2 linked regions of the Methylibium petroleiphilum PM1 genome follow. The protein of the gene in region 1 interacts with the protein of each later gene in a pairwise test. Links are inferred from orthologs where the notes say so. Each region holds a gene or a part of one and is shown in the gene's direction. Other genes may lie near its edges.

What was found. Proteins that work in one complex are often made in the same cells at the same time.
Region 2: the proteins of recJ (region 1) and MPE_RS11820 interact in binary tests that used the Escherichia coli proteins (3 or more experiments, as listed by UniProt). The link is inferred for Methylibium petroleiphilum PM1 from one-to-one orthologs.

Annotation. Positions count from the first base shown.
Region 1 is NC_008825.1:2,926,112-2,931,939, forward strand. What follows is about bases 2,072-4,997. They hold recJ (single-stranded-DNA-specific exonuclease RecJ), read left to right. Parts: upstream 2,072-2,624; coding sequence 2,625-4,370; downstream 4,371-4,997. Other genes in these bases: MPE_RS13870 (hypothetical protein), read left to right, coding at 2,072-2,602; MPE_RS13880 (PQQ-dependent sugar dehydrogenase), read left to right, coding at 4,566-4,997. In the rest of the region: MPE_RS13860 (lipoprotein-releasing ABC transporter permease subunit), read right to left, coding at 1-640; MPE_RS13865 (TraB/GumN family protein), read left to right, coding at 747-1,640; more of MPE_RS13870, read left to right, coding at 1,673-2,071; more of MPE_RS13880, read left to right, coding at 4,998-5,828. UniProt on the Escherichia coli protein: Single-stranded-DNA-specific exonuclease.
Region 2 is NC_008825.1:2,509,412-2,515,847, forward strand. The notes cover bases 701-3,633. They hold MPE_RS11820 (DNA topoisomerase III), read left to right. Parts: upstream 701-1,125; coding sequence 1,126-3,141; downstream 3,142-3,633. Other genes in these bases: MPE_RS11815 (single-stranded DNA-binding protein), read left to right, coding at 701-831. In the rest of the region: MPE_RS11810 (DUF3158 family protein), read left to right, coding at 1-451; more of MPE_RS11815, read left to right, coding at 448-700; arsenic resistance N-acetyltransferase ArsN2, read right to left, coding at 3,661-4,491; arsB (ACR3 family arsenite efflux transporter), read right to left, coding at 4,488-5,579; MPE_RS11835 (arsenate reductase ArsC), read right to left, coding at 5,589-6,086; MPE_RS11840 (ArsI/CadI family heavy metal resistance metalloenzyme), read right to left, coding at 6,099-6,436.

The DNA of each region.
Region 1 (5,828 bases):
CGATGTGCATCAGCGCCAGTCCGCTGTCGTACTCGTAGTGACCGGCATTGAAGGTGCCCACCACCGTCATCTGCTTGAGCCGCGGCACAACGCCGGCCGGCGTGACCTGGCCGTTGGGCGTGACCAGCGTCACCGGGTCGCCCACCTTCACGCCCAGCGTGCGCGCCAGCTCGCCGCCCAGCACGATGCCCCAGGCGCCCGGCTTCAGGCCCGCGAAGGCGCCGTCGCGGGATTGCGCCGCCAACGGCGTCACGTTCGCTTCTTCGGCCGGATCGATGCCGCGCACGACGGCGCCGCGCATGTCCTCGCCGCGCGCGATCAGCGCCTGGGTCGCGATGAAGGGCGCCGCACCCAGTACCTCGGGATTGCCGCGCGCCGCCGCGGCGGTAGCGCGCCAGTCGGGCAGCGCATTGCCGCCGGCTTCGAAGATCTCCACATGCGCGATGACGCTCAGCATGCGGTCGCGCACTTCCTTCTGGAAGCCGTTCATCACCGACAGCACGATGATCAACGCCGCCACCCCGAGCGCGATGCCGAGCATCGACACACCCGAGATGAAGGAGATGAAGCCGTTGCGCCGCCCGCTGCGGCCGGCGCGGGTGTAGCGCCAGCCGATGGTGAGTTCGTAGGGCCAGTGCATGAGCAGCAGGATGCTACCCGAGGCGATCCGGCCTCGCGGCGGTCGGGATCGTTGCGGCGCGTTAGGCTGGCCGCCCTCGCACCCGCAAAGACGAAGGAGTCTCGACATGCCGCTGCACCGTCTCGCCACTGCACTGGTGGCCCTGCTGGTGCTCACCGTCGGCGCCGCAGTCGCCGCGCCGTTCGACCGCGGCCTGCTGTGGCGCATCGAGCGCGACGGTCGGCCGGCGAGTCACGTCTACGGCACCATCCACCTCGACGACGCCCGCGCCAAGGCCTTCGGCCCGCAGGTCGACGAGGCCCTGGCCGCGTCGCGCGCCCTGGTGGTGGAGATGCTCGACGACGCCGACAGCCGCAGCGCGTTCGAGACGGCGGCCCGGTTGCCGCCGGGGCGCAGCCTGCGCACGCTCGCCGGGCCCGAGCGCTTCGAACGCGTGGCGTCGCGGCTCTCCGCACGCTATGGCCTGCCGGCCGCCGCCACCGAGCGTCTGACACCCTGGGCCGCCTACCTGACTCTGTCGCAGCCACCTCGGCCTCAGGGCGAGATCGTCGACGCCGCGCTGCAGCGCATCGCGCGCCAGCGCGGGCTGCCGGTCGTGCCGCTCGAGACAGCGCGGGAACAGATCGCCTCGATCGCGGCCGTGCAGACCGGGCACATGCTGGCGCTGCTGGAGGCGCAGGCACGGCGCCACGACGAAGCCATCGCCGCCATCGACACGCTGCTGGCGCGCTATCTCGAGGAAGACCTCGACGGCATGCTGCACAACGAGGAACTCGCCCTGCGCGACGAGCCGGCGCTGCGCCCCGCCTACGGCGACCTGTTCGAGCAGATCCTGGTGCGCCGCAGCGCCCGCATGGTCGAGCGCATGCGGCCCCGGCTGGAGCGCGGCGGCGCCTTCGTCGCGATCGGCGCCCTGCACCTGCACGGCGAGCAGGGCGTGCTGGCGCTGCTCGAGCGGGCTGGCTGGCAGGTGCGGCGCGTCGAGATGCAGCGCCGCTGAACCGTCCGGGGACCGGCCCGGATAATCCTGCCATGCACCTCGTGATCCCCTTCGCCGCCCCACTGTCCGAGGCCGGCCAGCACGCGTTGGGCGAACTCGCGTTGCCGTCGCTCGACGCGCTGCTGGGCCGGCTCACGGCCGACTCCCTGAACGAAGGCGACGAATACCAGCTCTCGCCGCCACACGAGCGGGTGCTCGCCCGCGCGCTCGGCTGGCGGGGGGCCGACGGCGCCCTGCCCTGGGCGGCCCGCGCCGCCGCCGACGACGGCCTGGACACCGGCGATCTGGCCTGGGGCCTGCTGAGCCCGGTGCACTGGCAGATCGGCCGCGAGCACCTGACGATGGACGACCCCGAGTCGCTGGCGCTCGACGCGGCCGAGTCGCGCGCCGCCTTCGACGCCGTGCGACCACTGTTCGAGAGCGAAGGCTGGCTGTGCGCCTGGGGCGCGCCGACACGCTGGTACGTCGCCCACGAGACCTTGGCCGACTTGCCGACCGCGTCGCTCGACCGCGTGATCGGCCGCAACCCCGATCTGTGGATGCCCGAGCACCCGGCCGCGCGTTTCGTGAAGCGTCTGCAGAACGAAGTGCAGATGCTGCTCTACACGCACGCGCTGAACGACGCCCGCGAAGCGACCGGCCGGGACGTGCTGAACAGCTTCTGGCTCAGCGGCTGCGGCACCCACCAGCCGGACCGCGGCGAGGCACCGCGGGTGCTGGACGCGCTGCGCGCGCCGGCGCTGCGCGAGGACTGGGCCGCCTGGTCCGAGGCCTGGCGCGCACTGGACGGCGGCCCGCTGCGCGAGGCGCTGGCGCACGCCCGCCGCGGCGAGGCCTTGCGGCTCAGCCTGTGCGGCGAACGGCATGCGCAGGACTTCGTGCTGCGGCCACGCGGCGTCCTGGCCGCGCTGCGCAGTCGCGTCCAAAGGCCCCAGGCGACCCGACTGATGGCTGCTCTCTGAACGGACCGCGACGCGCCCGCCCATGCAGATCGCCGTCCGCGACGTCCCGCCCCGCACTGCCTGGTCGCTTGAACAGGCCGGCGTGTCACCGCTGCTCGCTCGGCTGTTCGCAGCGCGCGGCATCACCGCGGCCGAGCAACTCGACGATTCGCTCGCCCTGCTGCTGCCGCCCACCGCGCTGCTGGGAGCGGCCGATGCGGCCCGCCTGCTGGCCGATGCGACGCAGCAGCGCCGGCGCATCGTCGTGGTGGCCGACTACGACTGCGACGGCGCGACCGCCTGTGCGGTGGCACTGCGCGGGCTGCGCCTGCTCGGCGCCACGCCGGAGACGCTGGGCTACGTGGTGCCCGACCGCCAGGTACATGGCTACGGGCTCACGCCGGCGATCGTCGACCTGGCCTTCGGCGTGTTCGGAGGCCAGGCGCCCGACGTGCTGGTGACGGTGGACAACGGCATCGCCAGCCTCGACGGCGTGGCGCACGCCAAGGCCCGCGGCCTGCAGGTGCTGGTGACCGACCACCACCTGCCGGCGCTCCAGGACGATCGCGTCGTGCTGCCGACGGCCGACGTGATCGTCAACCCCAACCAGCCCGGCTGCCCGTTCGAGAGCAAGGCGCTGGCCGGCGTCGGCGTGATGTTCTACGTGCTGCTGGCGCTGCGCAGCGAACTTCGCTCCCGCGGCGTGTTCGACGCCGCCGCGCAGCCCCGGCTCGACGCGCTGCTGGACCTGGTGGCGCTGGGCACCGTGGCCGACGTGGTGAAGCTCGATGAGAACAACCGCCGCCTGGTGGCGCAGGGGCTGCGGCGCATCCGCAGCGGGCGCATGCAGCCGGGCGTGCGCGCACTGTTCGACGCAGCGGCCCGCGACCCGGCGCGCGCCAGCGGCTTCGACTTCGGCTTCGCGCTCGGGCCGCGTCTCAACGCGGCCGGGCGCATGGAGAACATGACGCTGGGCATCGAATGCCTGCTGACCGACGACGCCGGCCGCGCGGCGGAACTTGCTCAGCAGCTCGACGCGATCAATCGCGAGCGCCGCGAGGTCGAGAGCGGCATGCGCGAGCAGGCCGAAGCGATGCTCGAAGCGCTGGTCGCACGCGACGACCACGGCGCCGGGGCCGGCGACCCACCGCCCGCGCTGGCGATCTACGACCCCGGCTTCCACGAGGGCGTGGTCGGCATCGTCGCCTCGCGTCTGAAAGACCGCAGCCATCGCCCGACTTTCGTGTTCGCGCGCGGCCAGGACGGGCTGCTGAAGGGCTCCGGCCGTTCGATCCCCGGCTTCCACCTGCGCGATGCGCTCGACCTCGTCAGCAAGCGCCACCCCGGACTGCTGCGCCGCTTCGGCGGCCATGCCATGGCGGCCGGCGCCACGCTGGCCGAGGCCGACTTCGCCCGCTTCGAGCGCGCCCTGGTCCAGGTGGCCGGCGAATGGCTGGACGCCGCGGCGCTGCAGCGCACGCTGCGCACCGATGGTCCGCTGGGCGCCGAGTACTTCAATGCCGACACCGTGCGGGCGCTCGAAGCCCAGGTGTGGGGCCAGGCCTTCGAGCCGCCGGTGTTCAGCGACCGCGTCGAGGTGGTTTCTCAAAGGCTGGTTGGCGAGAAACACCTGAAACTCGCCGTGCGCCACGGTGGCGCGCTGCGCGACGCCATCTGGTTCGGTCACAGCGAGCCGGTGGCCGCGCAGGTGACGCTGGCTTACCAGTTGCGGGTCGATGAGTACAACGGGCGGCAGCGCGTGCAGATGATCGTCGAGGCCGCGGCATGACCGGATCCCGATCAAACGCCGGGGTGTAGGCGTTTTCCGACGTCGAGACGGGTTATCGTCGCTCGCTCACGGCGCGGATCCCCACGAAAGTGAGGGGCCTCTGCGCTGACGAATGAAATGAGCGCTTCGGGCCCGCACCGCGCGTCCCGTCGCAGCCTCGGGCCGCAGGCCGAAGACATCCAGGAGACCCAGCGCATGAGCATCCCCACCCCGATACCGACCGAAATGCCGAGGCGCTCCCGTACTGCATTGCGCCTGCTGGGTCTGGCTACGTTGGGCTTGGCCATCGCATCCTGCGGAGGTGGGGGAGGCGACAGCGCCCCACCGCCATCCGGTTCTCCTCCCGCCCCGGCGCCGCCGCCAGTGGACGTCACCGCTCCGCCCCGTGCGACCGTCCTCAACAGCACGCTGAACATGCCATGGGGATTGGCCTTCCTGCCGGATCGCCGCATGTTGATCACGCAAAAGAGTGGTGCGCTGCTGATCGTCAGCGCCGACGGCAGCACCAAGACCAACGTGACGGGCGTCCCGGCAGTAACCAGTGGAGGCGGCGGCAATGCGATCGCCTTCCAGAACAACCAGGGCGGTTTGCTCGACGTCGCGATCGACCCCGACTTCGACCTATCCACCAATCCCTGGATTTACTTGACGTATGTCGAAGCCGGCAGTGGGTCAACCGCCGGCGTCGCGGTCGGCCGTGGCCGACTCGTCGGCAACGCCTTGCAGAACTTCACGCGCCTTTACCAGCAACTGCCGAAGGTCAGCGGTCCGGCGCATTTCGGCTCCCGGATGGTCTTCCGCAGCGACAAGACCTTGTTCGTCACTCTGGGCGAGCGGATGCAGTACGACTCCACGTCTGAGTCCGCCACGATGCAGGCGCTGGAGCCGCAGGAGCCTTCCAGCTTGCTGGGCAAGGTCATCCGCATCAATCGCAACGATGGCTCGGCCGCCACGGGAAACCCCAACCTGGGCGTCGGCGCAGCGCCCGGTGTCTGGAGTCTCGGCCACCGCAACCCGCAAGGCGCGGCCATCCACCCGACCACCGGCGAACTCTGGGTGACCGAGCATGGCCCCCTCGGCGGCGACGAACTGAACCGTGTCGTGGCAGGCGGCAACTACGGCTGGCCGCTAGTGAGCTATGGGTGCCCGTACGACAGCCCCACGGTCAATGTCAGCTGCCGCATCGGGGGGACCAACGGCAGCCACGGCTCCTCGTACAGGGAACCGGTCAGCTTTTTCGGGCCCACCTCCATCGGCCCGTCCAGTTTGATCTTCTATACCGGCGACAATTTCCCGGAGTGGAAGAACAATGCGCTCTTCGGCGCGATCGCAGACAGCAAGGGGCTGTGGCGCGTGGCCTTGAACGGCAACGCCGAAAGTGCGCGCGGAGCCATCTCACTGAGCGGCGTCACCGGCGAACGCGTGCGCCTCGTGCGCCAGGGCCCGGACGGCTGGCTC
Region 2 (6,436 bases), 420 kb from region 1 along the record:
TTTACAGCCTTTTAAGGGTAAGGGGAGTCTGGAGACCTGGGCCAGCCAGTGCGCAGCGCTGCGCGACGACGTGATTGGCCTGGCGCAGCGGCGCGTGCTGCCCCAGGCGCGCGCCTACCCCTTCAGCCTGCTCCACGTGCAACTGGCCCAGCAGGCCACTGGCGCAGGGACGACCTTCCTGCGCTGGCGCAACCTCGACCGTTCCTCCATGGGCGTGGCGTTGTGGGAGGCCCTGCTGGCCAACCCCGCGACGCCGGCCTCGCTGATCGACGAGCTGTACGCGATCGAACTGCAGCGCATCGTGCTGAACATGCAGATCAGCCTGACCCACAGCATCGCTCGCCAAGCCCTGGAATGCGCCAACAAGGCCGCGCAGGCCGAAGCGGCTTACCTGCGGCGCGTCCACGGGCATACCGCGTCCGTTCCACCCACCACCAAGGAGTCACCATGAGCACGCACTTCGTCGGCGAGGGCAACATCGGTTCTGCGCCGGACTACCGCGAATTTCCGAACGGCAACGACGAGCCACGCCGGCTGCTTCGCCTGAACGTCTACTTCGACAACCCGATCCCGAAGAAGGACGGCGAGTACGAAGATCGCGGCGGCTTCTGGGCGCCCGTGGAGCTGTGGCACCGCGACGCCGAGCACTGGAAGACGCTGTACCAGAAAGGCATGCGGGTGCTGGTCGAGGGCCGCACCGTTCGCGACGAATGGGAGGACGCCGACGAGAACGAGCGCGTCACGTTCAAGGTCGAGGCCCGGCGCGTGGGCATCCTGCCGTACCGCATCGAGTCGGTGGCGCTCAGCGCCAAGCCCGCCGGCGGGCAGTAATTCGCCCATCGCCGTTCCCCCGAGGGCGGCTGTAGCAACCGTCATACGCCCGCGATGCACCAGCGAGCTATCCCCAGGGGATAGCTCCAAGGTCGTCCTCGGAGTTCCAGCCGCCCTCCCGAAACGACGCTCTTGCTGTGCCAGCTCCTGCGGTCTATGCGCACCGCTGCAGCAACGGACCGCCTGCCGATCACAAAGCGGTGTCTGCATCAATCGGCTTCCTTGCTGCCGGCATCTCCTGGCCCCGCCAAGCTGACGCCCATCCGATGAACCGCACATTTCCGAGGAGGCTTCATGCGCGTGTTCCTGTGCGAGAAGCCGTCCCAGGGCAAGGACATCGCCCGTGTGCTGGGTGCCGGTCAACGCGGCAACGGCTGCTACAGCGGCGCGGGTGTCGTCGTGACCTGGTGCATCGGTCATTTGGTGGAGGCGGTTCCGCCCGAAGGCTACGGCGAGCAATACAAGCGCTGGGCCATCGAACAACTGCCTATTCTTCCTGAGCGTTGGCGTGTCGAGCCCAAGGCGGCGACCGCAGCGCAATTCAAGGTCGTGCAGCAGCTCGTCGCCAAGGCGGGCGAGCTGGTGATCGCGACTGACGCCGACCGCGAGGGCGAGATGATCGCCCGCGAGATCATCGACCTATGCGGCTACCGCGGGCCGATTCAGCGCCTGTGGCTGTCGGCGCTCAACGATGCGTCGATCCGCAAAGCGCTGGGTGCGCTCAAGCCGTCCGACGAGACGCTGCCGCTGTATTTCTCCGCACTCGCCCGATCGCGCGCCGACTGGCTGATTGGGATGAACCTGAGCCGCTTGTTCACACTGCTGGGGCGCCAGGCCGGCTATACCGGCGTGCTGTCGGTGGGGCGCGTGCAGACGCCGACGCTGAAGTTGGTCGTGGACCGCGATCGCGAGATCGCGCGATTCGTCTGCGTACCGTTCTGGGCCATCGAGGTTGCGCTTTCGCATGCAGGCCAGTCCTTCGTCGCAAGCTGGACGCCGCCGCAAGGCAGCGCCGACGACGCCGACCGCTGCTTGCAGCAGCCGGTGGCGCAGCAGGCAGCGGAATTCCTGCGCGCGGCCGGCACCGCCCAGGTGCTGTCGGTGGAGACCGAGCGCGTGCGCGAAGGGCCGCCGCTGCCGTTCGACCTGGGCACGCTGCAGGAGGTGTGCTCCAAGCAGTTGGGCCTCGACGTGCAGGAGACGCTGGACATTGCCCAGGCGCTGTACGAGACGCACAAGGCGACAACGTATCCGCGCTCGGATTCGGGCTACCTGCCCGAGAGCATGCTGGCCGAGGTGCCGACGGTACTCAACAGCCTGGTCAAGACCGACCCCAGCTTGCGGCCGCTGATCGAGCGCCTGGATCGCCAACAGCGTTCGCGTGCATGGAACGACGGCAAGGTGTCGGCTCACCACGGCATCATCCCGACGCTGGAGCCCGCCAACCTGTCGGCCATGAACGAGAAGGAACTGGCCGTCTACCGGCTGATCCGCGCTCATTACCTCGCGCAGTTCCTCCCACACCATGAGTTCGACCGGACGGTGGCGCAGTTCTCGTGCGGCAGTCAGTCGCTGGCGGCCGTGGGCAAGCAGATCGCCGTCATCGGCTGGCGTGAGGTGCTGGCGACGCCGGGGCCGGACGATGCCGATGGCGAGGATGCGCAGCGCAGCCAGGTGCTGCCCGCCCTGCATGCGGGCCTGTCCTGCCCGGTCGGAAAGGTGGATCTCAAGGCGCTGAAGACGCTGCCGCCCAAACCCTACACGCAGGGCGAGCTGATCAAGGCCATGAAGACCGTCGCCAAGCTCGTGACCGACCCGCGCCTGAAGCAGAAGCTGCGAGATACCACCGGCATCGGCACCGAGGCGACACGCGCCAACATCATCAACGGTCTGATCGGTCGCGGCTACCTGGTCAAGAAAGGCCGCGCCGTCCGCGCTTCCGACGCGGCATTCACGCTCATCGACGCGGTGCCCTCAGCCATCGCCGACCCCGGCACCACGGCGGTGTGGGAGCAGGCGCTCGACATGATCGAGGCCGGCCAGATGACGCTGGACACCTTCATCGAGAAGCAGTCCGTGTGGGTCGGCCAGCTCGTGCAGCAGTACCGCGGCGCAACGCTCTCGCTCAAGCTGCCGCCGGCGCCGGCCTGCCCGCAGTGCGCCGCACCGATGCAGCAGCGCACGGGCAAGAGCGGCGCGTTCTGGTCCTGCTCGCGCTACCCGGACTGCAAGGGCACGTTGCCGATCGAGTCCCCGACGGGCCGGCGCAGCGCACCGCGCAAGCGGCGCGCTGCCTCCAAGGCGTCCTGATCCTCGCTTCCCCCTGCCGCGCCGGCCACTTCACTGGCGGCGAGGCAAACGTCCCGCACCGCGCGGGACTCCAAAGCGCGCGTCTCCTTCTGCAACGGTGTGCGCGCCCCGTCTGCCCGCCATCGGGCGACGGGGCGAGAAGGTCATTGCTCCACGAATCGCTCCCGCCGCCATTCCCTTGATCGGTGTGCGTTGCCTCGGTCACGAGGGGCTTCCTGACGCCTTGCCGCCGCGCGAGCCGTGAGGAGGCCCCTTGGGCCGAGGGTATTCCGTGCCGGTGCCCGCCGGCGAAACATCGGGCTCCCTTTGTGTGTGGATGCACGCCAGAGGTTTCCGGCCCCAGCCACGAAACGGGCCGGGTGCGATTGCTGACGCAGCGAACGGCTTTGACGACGGCCTGCGCTGACGCAGCCCACAGGTGGTTTTCCTTCCTCTCCAGCCGAAGGCCCGCGTGGCCTTCGGCGATTAGTCATTTCACTGATGCACCTCTGTGTCCCGGGATGTCCTTGCGAGGGCACATCACAGTGACATTCGACGTCCAAGCAGCACGGCGCTCGAAGGACAAAGGCTTGCGGCCTGCCGTGTGGCAAGGATGGCCGCCGGTGCGGCGCTGCGCTCGATTGGCTTGAAGCCCGCGCGCTCGAAGAACGGCGCCGCCGTCGTGGTCAGTAGCCAGGCGTCGCGCCCGCCCTCGTCGAAGGCACGGCGCAGCAGCAGTGCGAACATTCCGCCGCCGATGCCGCGATGGCGTGCGTGTGGCAGCACCACCAGGGAGCGCACGAGCACGTCTCGGCCCAGGCGCTCGAAGCCGCCGTAGCCCACGCGCTCGCCGGACACCGTGGCATAGGCGAAGAAGCTGCGCCCTGGTTCGGCCAGGTCGTCCGTGGGAAGCACGGCCTCTTGCAAAGCCAGGGCGAGGTCCGGGTCGCTGCCGGCGATCGGCGTATCCACCAGCAGCGGCGTGCCATCCTCCTTGCGGTTCTCGCCCGCCGGTCGTTGCGGCAGCAGGTCGATCACCGTGTCCGAGGGGCGGCACAGGCGCACGCCCGAGCGCGACACCACGATGGGCCGATTGATGAGGATCGGGTACGCCAGCATCTGATCGATCAACTGGTCGTCGCTCCAATGCGCGGCATCCAGGCCCAGTTCCTTGTAGGGCGTGCCCTTGATGCGCAACACATCCCGCACGCCCATGCCCATCCGCGCGATCAGCGCCTTCAAGGTCTCGCGGTCGGGCGGCGTTTTCAGGTACTCGATGACCGTGGGCTCGATGCCGCTGGCGCGGATCAGCGCCAGCGTGTTGCGCGACGTGCCGCAGTCCGGGTTGTGGTAGATCGTGACGGTACTCATGCCGGATGCCTCGCTGCGTTGCGCGGGGCCTGTTCGTACCAGGCGCGGGAACGGTTGACCACGCGCACCACCAGCAGCATCACCGGCACTTCGATCAGCACGCCGACCACGGTGGCGAGGGCCGCGCCGGAATGGAAGCCGAACAGGCTGATGGCCGCTGCCACTGCCAGCTCGAAAAAGTTGCTGGCACCGATCAACGCCGAGGGACACGCGATGTTGTGCTTCTCGCCGACCCTGCGGTTGAGCCAGTAGGCGAGGCCGGAATTGAAGAACACCTGGATCAGAATGGGCACGGCGAGCATGGCGATCACCAGCGGCTGTCGCAGGATGGCCTGGCCCTGGAAGGCGAATAGCAACACCAGCGTCAGCAGCAGCGCTGCGATTGAGAGCGGGCCGAGGCGCTCCAGCGCGCGGTCGAACGCGGCCTGTCCACGACGCAGCAGCGAGCGGCGCCACACCTGCGCGAGGACGACGGGGATGATGATGTAGAGCACCACTGAGGTCAGCAGCGTGTCCCACGGCACGGTGATCGCCGACAGGCCCAGCAGCAGCCCGACGATGGGCGCGAAGGCGAACACCATGATGGTGTCGTTCAGCGCCACCTGCGACAGAGTGAATACCGGGTCGCCGCCGGTCAGTCGGCTCCACACGAACACCATCGCTGTGCACGGCGCGGCGGCCAGCAGGATCAGGCCGGCGACGTAGCTGTCGAGCTGGTCGGCCGGCAGCCAGTCGGCGAAGACGTGGCGGATGAACAGCCAGGCCAGCAGTGCCATCGAGAACGGCTTGACCGCCCAGTTGACGAACAGCGTCACGCCGATGCCACGCCAGTGCTGGCGAACCTGGCCGAGCGCGCCGAAATCCACCTTGAGCAGCATCGGGATCACCATGACCCATATGAGCAGGCCGACCGGCAGGTTGACCTGGGCCACTTCCATGCGGCCGACGGCCTGGAACGCGCCAGGCGCGAGCTGGCCCAGGGCGATGCCGGCGACGATGCACAGCAGCACCCACACCGTCAGGTAGCGCTCGAAGATGCTCATCGAGAACGATGGCGTGGCGGCGACGGCTTCTGTCTGTACGGTCATCGTGCTACCTCACTGCTTGCCGATGACGCGCAGCTCATGCTGCAGCGACATGGCATCGAGCCGTTGGAGCGGCAGCGACAGGAACAGCTCGATGCGACGCTTGAGCGTCAACGCGGCGTCCATGAACGCCTTGCGCTGCTGTTCCTCGCTGCCTTCGACGGCGGCCGGATCGGGCACGCCCCAATGGGCCGACACCGGCTTGCCCGGCCATACGGGACACACCTCGCCAGCGGCGTTGTCGCAGACGGTGAAGATGAAATCGAACACCGGCGCACCGGGCGCCACGAATTCGTCCCAGCTCTTGCTGCGGTAGCCGGTCGTTGGCAGGCGCAGGCGCTCCAGCGTGGCGAGCGCCAGCGGATGCACCTCGCCCTTGGGATGGCTGCCCGCGGAGTAGGCGCGGAAGCGCCCTTGGCCCAGCGAATTCAGGATGCCCTCGGCGAGGATCGACCGGGCCGAATTGCCCGTGCAGATGAACAGCGCGTTGTAGGTGGTTTCAGTCGTCATCGATGCCTCGCGTCAGCAGCAAGAAGCAGCCCGTTTCGCGGCGGCGCGACTGTCACTCGGCGCGCAGCAAGCTGGAGCTGTGCTCGGCGCGGGCTGCGGCGCTTCGTTGAACACGGGGATGTTGCCCAGCGTGTGGAAATGCTCCCAGGCCACGCCCTGCGGGTCGGTGACCCAGTGCTTCTCACTGCGTGCATAGCAGCAGGTCGTGGTGCCTTCGTCGAGCAGCGCCATGTCGGCAGCCTGCGCGCGGGCCTTCAAGGCGGTGAGTTCGTCGGCGTCATCGGTCTGGATGCCCAGGTGGTCGATGCCCGGCTTGCTGCCGCGCGTGGAGATGGCGAAGTTGACCGGCG